3 linked regions of the Parabacteroides chongii genome follow. The protein of the gene in region 3 interacts with the protein of the main gene of each other region in a pairwise test. Links are inferred from orthologs where the notes say so. Each region holds a gene or a part of one and is shown on either strand. Other genes may lie near its edges. The genes, in order: tsaE, P3L47_RS12165 and rlmB.

The links.
Region 1: the proteins of rlmB (region 3) and tsaE interact in binary tests that used the Escherichia coli proteins (3 or more experiments, as listed by UniProt). The link is inferred for Parabacteroides chongii from one-to-one orthologs.
Region 2: the proteins of rlmB (region 3) and P3L47_RS12165 interact in binary tests that used the Escherichia coli proteins (3 or more experiments, as listed by UniProt). The link is inferred for Parabacteroides chongii from one-to-one orthologs.

Annotation. Positions count from the first base shown.
Region 1 is NZ_CP120849.1:1,198,421-1,201,304, reverse strand. The notes cover bases 123-2,841. They hold tsaE (tRNA (adenosine(37)-N6)-threonylcarbamoyltransferase complex ATPase subunit type 1 TsaE), read right to left. Parts: upstream 1,833-2,841; coding sequence 1,413-1,832; downstream 123-1,412. Other genes in these bases: porX (T9SS response regulator signal transducer PorX), read right to left, coding at 1,912-2,841; P3L47_RS04830 (immunity 17 family protein), read right to left, coding at 1,197-1,409; P3L47_RS04835 (hypothetical protein), read right to left, coding at 278-1,147; rnr (ribonuclease R), read left to right, coding at 123-201. In the rest of the region: more of rnr, read left to right, coding at 1-122; more of porX, read right to left, coding at 2,842-2,884. UniProt on the Escherichia coli protein: Required for the formation of a threonylcarbamoyl group on adenosine at position 37 (t(6)A37) in tRNAs that read codons beginning with adenine.
Region 2 is NZ_CP120849.1:3,300,163-3,303,150, forward strand. The notes cover bases 129-2,951. They hold P3L47_RS12165 (NAD(P)H-hydrate dehydratase), read right to left. Parts: upstream 2,385-2,951; coding sequence 873-2,384; downstream 129-872. Other genes in these bases: P3L47_RS12160 (tetratricopeptide repeat protein), read right to left, coding at 129-679; P3L47_RS12170 (sensor histidine kinase), read right to left, coding at 2,552-2,951. Outside these bases: more of P3L47_RS12160, read right to left, coding at 1-128; more of P3L47_RS12170, read right to left, coding at 2,952-2,988. UniProt on the Escherichia coli protein: Bifunctional enzyme that catalyzes the epimerization of the S- and R-forms of NAD(P)HX and the dehydration of the S-form of NAD(P)HX at the expense of ADP, which is converted to AMP.
Region 3 is NZ_CP120849.1:4,726,914-4,729,843, forward strand. What follows is about bases 152-2,916. They hold rlmB (23S rRNA (guanosine(2251)-2'-O)-methyltransferase RlmB), read right to left. Parts: upstream 2,028-2,916; coding sequence 1,275-2,027; downstream 152-1,274. Other genes in these bases: P3L47_RS17970 (TlpA family protein disulfide reductase), read left to right, coding at 152-765; P3L47_RS17975 (RidA family protein), read right to left, coding at 882-1,262; P3L47_RS17985 (hypothetical protein), read right to left, coding at 2,083-2,508; P3L47_RS17990 (DUF1622 domain-containing protein), read right to left, coding at 2,572-2,916. Outside these bases: more of P3L47_RS17970, read left to right, coding at 1-151; more of P3L47_RS17990, read right to left, coding at 2,917-2,919. UniProt on the Escherichia coli protein: Specifically methylates the ribose of guanosine 2251 in 23S rRNA.

The sequences.
Region 1 (2,884 bases), 3.5 Mb from region 3 along the record:
GTGGAGCTGAACGAGAATAAATGTGAAGGGCTTGTGCCTATCCGTGATCTCGGTGACGATTTCTACGACATGGATGAAGAAACATACAGCCTGATCGGCCGTCGCAAGAAACGTCGCTTCCGCCTGGGTGACCCGGTGACTGTGAAGATCGCAAATGCAAATTTGGAACGCAAGCAATTGGACTTTATGTTGATGGAGTAAGAACCGGATAACAATAAATAAAAAAGCCAACTAATCCATAATGAGTTAGTTGGCTTTTTTATTTGTAAGGAAGGTGTCATTCTGCGGTGTCTTCGCTGATATTATAGCCCAGTTCGTTATCCCTTGTTTTGTCCTGAAAGAAATACCAGTTCCCGTCATTCGATTCTATATAATAGAGGTTCGTATAGGTAAAATCCGGATCGATATGTGTCAGTGCCGTAGCCACATTATCCGGGATTTTCGTGTTTTTGTTAAGTTCGTATCTTGTTTCTTTCCAAAAACCCCAATCAGTGGAAACAGTCCCTCTGAAAGTTACATATTTGACGGTATCATTGTGGAGGATGAAATATTCATGTTCTCCGGCATTGTTTACATATCCTTTTATTTCAGCTCCGTTATATTTTCTCGCAATAAAATCAAAGTGATCTTGAGGTAGTTTTACAAACCATCGTGTGTCGTTAGGCTTCCATGTGAACGTTGATAGAACTAGTCCGTCCTCACTGATAAAAACATAATGCTCTACATTTTCTACATCTTTCCAGCGATACTGGAAGTGTATCATGTAAAGGGCTTTGTCTATTCCGGTCCGCTCTGTTTTAGATATTTCTATGTCTTTTGCATCACGATATTGAGTACCCATAAAAGCATTCAGGACTTCAAATGGGAGTCGCTGAATATCGCTGATCTGCGTATAGGTCATTTCCCAGTTCTCATTCTCGTACCAAGTGGATGCCTCATTTTGCTCCTGGTCAATATAATTTATTAGGAAAATGTTATTTGAATAATTATTGAAAGTAGTGATCTCTGCCGAAGGAGACCGTTTAGAGAAATCACTCTTGATTGCAGCCGGGATTTCATCTTCTATCGATGACTTGTCTTTATCGCAGGCTGTAAAGCACAGTAACATACATACTAATACATAGTAAACATAATTAGTTCTTTTCATAGGTCTTTTATTTTAGATAGATAAATAAGCTTGCTGGTAATATTTTCTATTACCAATAAATCAGACCAAGTACGCCGCATCCGATCAATGCCGATCCCAACAAGGCATAAAAGATACGTGCTCCTTTCCTGCCGAATTTGTTGACAAAGGTAGTTGCTCCGCTGGTTTCAAAATACCAGTCGAAATTAAAGATAGCGGCGATCAGAGAGAAGGCTCCCAGAGCGATAAAGATAGCTAACAGGAAATAATCGGTCGGTTCCATCGGTTATTTTACTTCTACGGTCCGTGAGCCGTCAGGATTTTCACTGATCGTTACATCCACCACATCGCCGGGAAGTAAATCTTCGATCTTTTCCGGCCATTCGATAAAGCAAAGGGCACCGCTGTAGAAATAATCTTCTGTACCGATGTCTTCTGCTTCGCTCAGTTTGTTGATGCGGTAGAAGTCGAAATGATAAATCAGTTCGCCGGTCGTATCACTACGGTATTCGTTGATGATAGCAAATGTCGGACTGTTGATAACATCTTCTACTCCTAACTCTTCGCAAATCGCTTTGATAAAAGTCGTTTTACCTGCTCCCATATTACCATGGAAAGCAAAAACGGTACGGTCATCCATTCCGGCAATGAACTCTTTGGCAGCCTGGCGGATGGTATCTAAATTCTCAATCTTGATAATACTCATGATGTCTGTTGATTATTGATCATTTGTAATCTACCTGCAAAGGTATATTAATTTTCAATTCTCAATTCTCAATTTTCAATTATTTTGGTATCATGGTGATAAACGGTACCATCATTTCCTCCATCGAAATCCCGCCATGCTGGAATGTATTCTTGTAATAAGAAACATAATAATTGTAGTTATTCGGATAGGCGAAGAAGTCATCGTTCATCGCAAAAATGTATTTACTGCTCAGGTTAGGAGAGGGCAGGCCCACTTTTTCCGGGTCACGTATTTCCAGTACCTCCTTCGGGTTGTAATTCAAATTTTTACCGACTTTATAACGGAGATTTGTATTCGTGTTTCGGTCACCGATCACTTTGATCGGGTTGTCGACACGAATGGTCCCGTGGTCGGTGGTCACAATTACTTTATAACCTTTGTCGGAGATACGTTTGAACAGCTCCAAAGTGGTGGAATGCTGAAACCAGGAACGGGTCAGGCTGCGGTAAGCCGCTTCGCTCTGCGCCAGTTCACGGATCATTTTCATTTCCGTACGGGCATGCGACAACATATCCACGAAGTTGAGGACAACGACATTCAACTGGTTATGTGTCAGAGAAGAGATCATATTCAGTAGCTTTTCTCCGTATTGCGAATCGTGTACTTTGTTGTAAGAGAAGCTATATTTCTTACGGAAGCGGTCGATCTGTGTCTGGATCAAAGGTTCTTCGTTCAGGTTCTTGCCTTCTTCACTTTCCTCGTCCACCCATAAATCCGGGAACATTTTCTCTATCTGCAAAGGCATCAGGCCAGAGAAGATGGAATTGCGTGCATATTGGGTAGCAGTAGGCAGAATACTGTAATATAATCCTTCATCGAAAGTGAAATATTCAGCCAGCAGGTCTTTTACCACGCGCCACTGGTCCAGACGGAAGTTATCGATCAGGATGAAAAAGACCTTCTCGTCGTTATCCAGCAACGGGAATACTTTTTTCTTGAACAGGTCCGGACTCATCAAAGGACGCTCGGCTGGGTTCTGTATCCAGTTTACGTAATTCTTCTTTACGAAT
Region 2 (2,988 bases), 1.4 Mb from region 3 along the record:
CGTTATATAAAGAAGAAGAACTTTGTGGAGTCGCCATTCTTATAGCTTGTTGATAATAATATATAGCACTGTCTAATTGTTGTGTTTCTGTAAAAACACGAGCTGTATTACGTAAAGCGAAAGAGGTTCTTGTTGAGTCTTTGCTACCTTCAAGTAACTGTAATGTGTTTTTATACAGAGGCAATGCCGTCTCATAAATACTTTGGTAAGAATAAAGCGTACCTAAGCTGTTGTTTGCTTTAATAAGCAGATCGGTTTCGTTTACACTTTTACCCAGTTCGAGTGCTTTCAGATAGTACTGCTGTGCCTGCATAGCATCTTGCATATCAGAATATACCCTACCCATATAGTAATATGTCAGAGCCAGGGAAGGGATATCTTCCTGCTCTTCATAATAAATCTCAGCTTTTTTTATCAGGGTATCAGTTGTCAATAGGATATAGTTCTTGTCGAGTGCCTGTGTGAGTTGCAGGCAATAAGAGGCATATTCCTGGTCTGATAAGTTTTCGGGTGATTGTATGCTGTTGAGAATAGTCAGTGCACTATCGGGGGCTGTTTCCATCAATAACTTTGCCTGTTGCAATTCGATTGCAGCAGAGTTTTTGTTTGAACAGGAAAGGATACAAAGAACACTGACCAGTACGAAAAATAAAGTAATATGTTTAAATCTCCTATTCATTAGTTTCTTATTTGTCGTCGAATATATTGCTTTTTTTTGAAACTTACTGCGATAACAAATATTGTAAAAGCAGAGATTATTTAGTATATGTGGTAAAAGGCAATGAATATGAAAGAGTATACATATTTAAAAAAAATAGCCAGATCCCTGATGAGACCTGGCTGATGATATAAATCAGAAAGTATTCTGTCTGTTATTTGATCTGCTTGAACGCTTTTCCCAGCATATCGGTAATATCTCCGGCGATCATACTCTCTTCCGAACGGTAAACGGCAGCCAGGTCGCCGGCCGTACCATGCAGGAAAACTCCTGATACAGCCGCTGTTTCGGTTTCTGCCCCTTGAGCCAGCAAGCCCAGGATGATACCGGTCAGGACATCTCCGCTACCTGCCGTTGCCATGCCCGGATTTCCGCAACTGTTGAAATAGATGTTACCTCCGGGAGTACAGATTGCCGTGTAAGTACCTTTCAGTACGATGCAAAGTTTATGGTCGACAGCAAAAGACTGCGCTTTCCGCAGACGTTCGAACATGCTGCTGCTTTCTCCGGCGATGCGGTCGAACTCCTTCGGATGCGGGGTCAGGATGCTACGCGGAGGGATGCGGTTCAGCAGATCGTTATTGGAAGCGATCAGATTGAGCGCGTCGGCATCCAGTACGACAGGCTTTTCCGTTGTCTGAAGCAGACGTTCCAAGGCAGCGGCCGATTCGAGGTGCTGACCTAATCCCGGTCCTACGCCGATAGCGGAATAGGCTGACATTTCGGGGACAGTCGTGAAATAATCGGTATGCGGATCGAAGCTGACCATCGCTTCGGGGAAGGCTGTCTGCATGATTACTTCACCGCGTTGGGGAATATGAACGGTCAGCAATCCGCTTCCGCTTCTCAGGCAGGAGCGGGCAGCCAGCAGGGCGGCACCCATTTTACCTTTGCTTCCGGCGATAAGCAGAGCGTGACCGAAAGTCCCTTTATGAGAAAACTTGTCGCGGGGCTGGAATACTTCCGCCATATCTTCTTCCGTCACCATCATATACGGGGTAGGAGTTTGGTCGACGATATCTTGATGAATACCGATATCCAGCACTTTCCATTCGCCTACATATTCGGCATTTTCGGGGAAGAAGAAGGCCAGTTTCGGGAAACCGAACGTCAGTGTCAGGCTTGCCCGTATGATAGCATCCGGGTCGTTGGTCTGATTATTCTCGCCAAACAGTCCGGAGGGAATGTCTATAGATACGATCGTAGCTTCCGACTGGTTGATATATTTTACCATGGCAGCGAATCCGCCGGTCAGCGGACGGTTCAGACCGGAACCGAACAAGCCGTCGATCACGACATCGCGGTCAGTCAGTACCGGAGGAACGAAATCGGCAACCACTTCAGTGAACTCCACTTTCTCTAATCCGAGTATCCGTTGCTTGTTCATTTCGCAATCAAACGAAAGATGCTCGGTCGGGTTGAACAGATACGTTTCTACTTTGTAGCATTCATCTTTCAGCAGACGTGCGATGGCAAGCGCGTCGGCACCGTTGTTGCCTTGTCCGGCAAAGACGATGATGCGGGTTTGCTTCGAATAACGGCGGCAAAATTCTTGCACAAAGACTGTCGAGGCGCGTTCTACCAGATCGATAGAGCTGATTGGCTCGTTTTGAATCGTGTATTGATCGAGTTCTTTAACCTTCTCGGTTGGAAATATCTTTATCATAATTGTAAGACATCAGATGTTTATTCTGCATACAAAAGTATAACAAACTTTGTAAATGGCACACAGATAACACAGATTAAGCAGATTTACGCAGATTATTATTTCTCAGAATAAAATAAATCTGTGGTCATCTGCTTAATCTGTGTCATCAGTGTGCCATCTGATAGCTAAACGAAAGTAAGCAGGAAGCGGCTGCCCTTTCCGGCTTCCGAAATGACGGTCAGGCTCCCTTTATGCATGTACATGATTTGCCGGGAAATACTTAATCCGATACCGGAACCGACCGGCTTGGTGGTGAAGAACGGGATAAAGATGCGTTCCTGAACATCTGCCGGAATGCCTGTCCCGTTGTCTTTGACCTGGATGAAGGTTTTCCCTTCCGCATTGATGCCGGCCGACAACTCTATTTGCGGGTCTGTACACTCCTTTGTCGCGTCCAGTGCATTCTTTATCAGATTGATAAGGATTTGTTCGATCAGCGTTTTATCTGCAATGACCTGCAGATGCGAGGAGGCAGGAAGTATCCGGATCGCATCCGTTTCTTCCTTGAACAGAGGAACGACGTTACCGAACAGGCTGTCTACCGGAATGATCTCGGGGACAG
Region 3 (2,930 bases):
GCAGGGAACATTCATCATCTGGCTGATTACAAAGGGAAATATCTCCTGATTGATTTCTGGAGCCGTGGTTGTGGTCCTTGTATGATGGCTTTACCGGAAATGAAAGAGATATTCGAAACCCAAAAGGACAAAGTTACTGTTATCAGTCTGAGTACGGACACAGAAAAAGGCTGGAAAGAAGTCTCCAAGACAAAAGATATGCCGTGGGTAAACCTGAATGACTTTGGAGGAATGAGCGGACTGGCTGCAAAATATAACGTGAGAGGAATACCTCATTATGTCATTATCTCCCCCGAAGGAATCATCCTGCATTCCTGGAGCGGATACGGCAAAGGATTACTCAAACGCAAGCTCAACAAATGGATAAACAAGGCAAACCGTGTCATGACTGTAAAAAAGGAAGGGAACACGACGATCGTCGAGTCTCCGATAGAGAAATCCAGCAATACGGAAACGATAGAGATCAACCGAATAGAACTGACCGATACGGAAACAGTCTTTCACATGAAGGCATTCAATGCTCCGGGATATTGGGTAAGCATCAGCAAGGATACGTATCTGAAAACCGAAGACGGCACGCATTTTCCTTTGAAATCAGCAGACGGCATTACACCTGAAGAACGCTTCACCATGCCCGAATCGGGAGAATATTCTTTTAAACTGCATTTTCCTCCCCTGCCCGCTGACACAAAAACAGTCGATTTCATCGAAAGTGACTGCGATTCCTGCTTCAAAGTTTTAGGCTTGCCGCTGACGAAAGAATAGGATAACAGATGCCCGTATAAAAAGTAAGGGACTTTTGAAATGTTAAGACAGGACTTTTAAAAACGAACGTCCTGACTTTTAACTTCAAAAGTCCCTTATTTTTTCAGCAGTGATTATCAAGCCTTTACAGCGATCACTTCGATCTCTACCAAACCATTCTTCGGTAAAGTCTTTACAGCGACAGCGGAACGGGCAGGGAAAACGCCTTCGAATTGCGAAGCATATACTTCATTCATCGCTGCGAAATCACCCATATCAGCCAGAAATACAGTGGTCTTTACGACATCGCTGATTTCGTATCCGGCTTCCGTCAGGATAGCTTTTACATTCTTGAAAGCCTGAGCAGTTTGTTCCTTAACCGCTCCTTCCACGATATTACCGGTAGCGGGATCGATACCAAGTTGTCCGGAAGCGAACAGCATATTTCCGACTTGTACAGCCTGGCTGTAAGGACCTATTGCGGCAGGCGCATTTGTTGTTGCAATAACTTTTTTCATTGTGTTTATCTTTTAGTTGTTTTGTTCATCGTTCATACGTTGGCGGACTACTTCATAGATCAGGATAGAGCTGGCTACCGATACGTTCAGCGAACCGATCGTTCCGAACTGCGGTATTTTCACCATACTGTCGCAGATACGCAGGTTATCCATCGACACGCCTTTGTCCTCTGCTCCCATTACGATAGCGACCGGACCGTCATATTTAATAGATGTATAGTTTTCGTATGCTTTCTCGCTGGCAGCATAGACCTTCACGCCGCTTGCCTGAAGGAAACGGATGGATTCTTCAATGCTTTTCTCTTTGCAGACGGGCAGCACATGCAACGCTCCGGCTGAAGTTTTGATCGCATCCGCATTGACCGTAACGCTTCCTTTTGCCGGAATGACAATGGCATCCACACCGGCACATTCGCAGGTACGGGCTATCGCGCCGAAGTTACGGACATCCGTGATACCGTCCAGCAAGACGATAAAAGGACTCTTGCCCTGTTCGTAAACGAATGGTATAATATCTTCCAGACGCTGATAAGTGACAGCCGGAATAAAAGCGATCACGCCTTGATGATTCTTTCGCGTCAGGCGGTCCAGACGTTCTGCCGGTACACGCTGTACAGGAATCTCACGCCCTTTCAGCACTTCAAACAGTTCGCGGGAAAGTTCTCCCTGCAACTCGCGCTTTATAAGAATTTTATCTATTTCCTTATCGGCCTGAATAGCCTCGATCACGGCACGTATGCCGAATACCATTTCGTTTTCTTTCATCAAATATATATTAACTGTATGTTGTCAATTGAATGCGAATGCAAATATACAAACATTATTTTCTGTTTCGACGTTCCTTCACCCCTTGAATAAGAAATAATATTCCGGTAATGATAAGAGCAGAAGAGAGACCGGTATAAAAAACAGAAATAAAGGAGTCCGGTAATAAGCGGGTATGGCGGATTCCCATCCCTAAAATAATCATAAAGAACATCACAACCCAACCTTTGGTATCAAAGAAAGAGAAAGGGTTATTCTTTTCGCCTTTTTGGGCGATGCGCCGACTATGTTTCCGGAATAAACGCAAAAATACAAAATTCAGGAATAACAGAAATACAATCACTGCCTCTCCCACTTTCAGTACTGAGTAATGTGCTTCGTGCATCCACGTAAGAATCCCGATCCGGAGAATATTAACTCCGGCTATGATCCATACGCAACCTGCTATAAATAATAATATCTGCTTATTGACTCTGAACATCCATTTACTTTTACTGCAATGCAAAAGTACGATTTTTAACGATATATCCTAATTACTACAAGGCTATGAAGCATTCTTTTCACTTTCCAATTCCTTAATTTCCTTATTCAAGAAAACAGAAAGGATAGTCCTTAAAACAACAATACCGCCAAGGATTGCCAGTTCGTCCAAACTGGGTTCCAGGACGGTTTTAAGAATATCGGAAGCGATCAGCAACTCCAATCCCAATAACAAATAAGTACCTAACTCAGCCCGCAAACGGCGGATATTGACAGTTGAATATTGTCCGGTGAATCGTTTGAGCTCATTCCCGAGAAAAGTGATAAAAGCAACCAGCGCCCCGTAAGTAACGATCAGTAAACTTACCACACTGATAGCCGTAGCCAGGATATTTAGAAAATGTGTGAACATGAGTTTATTCT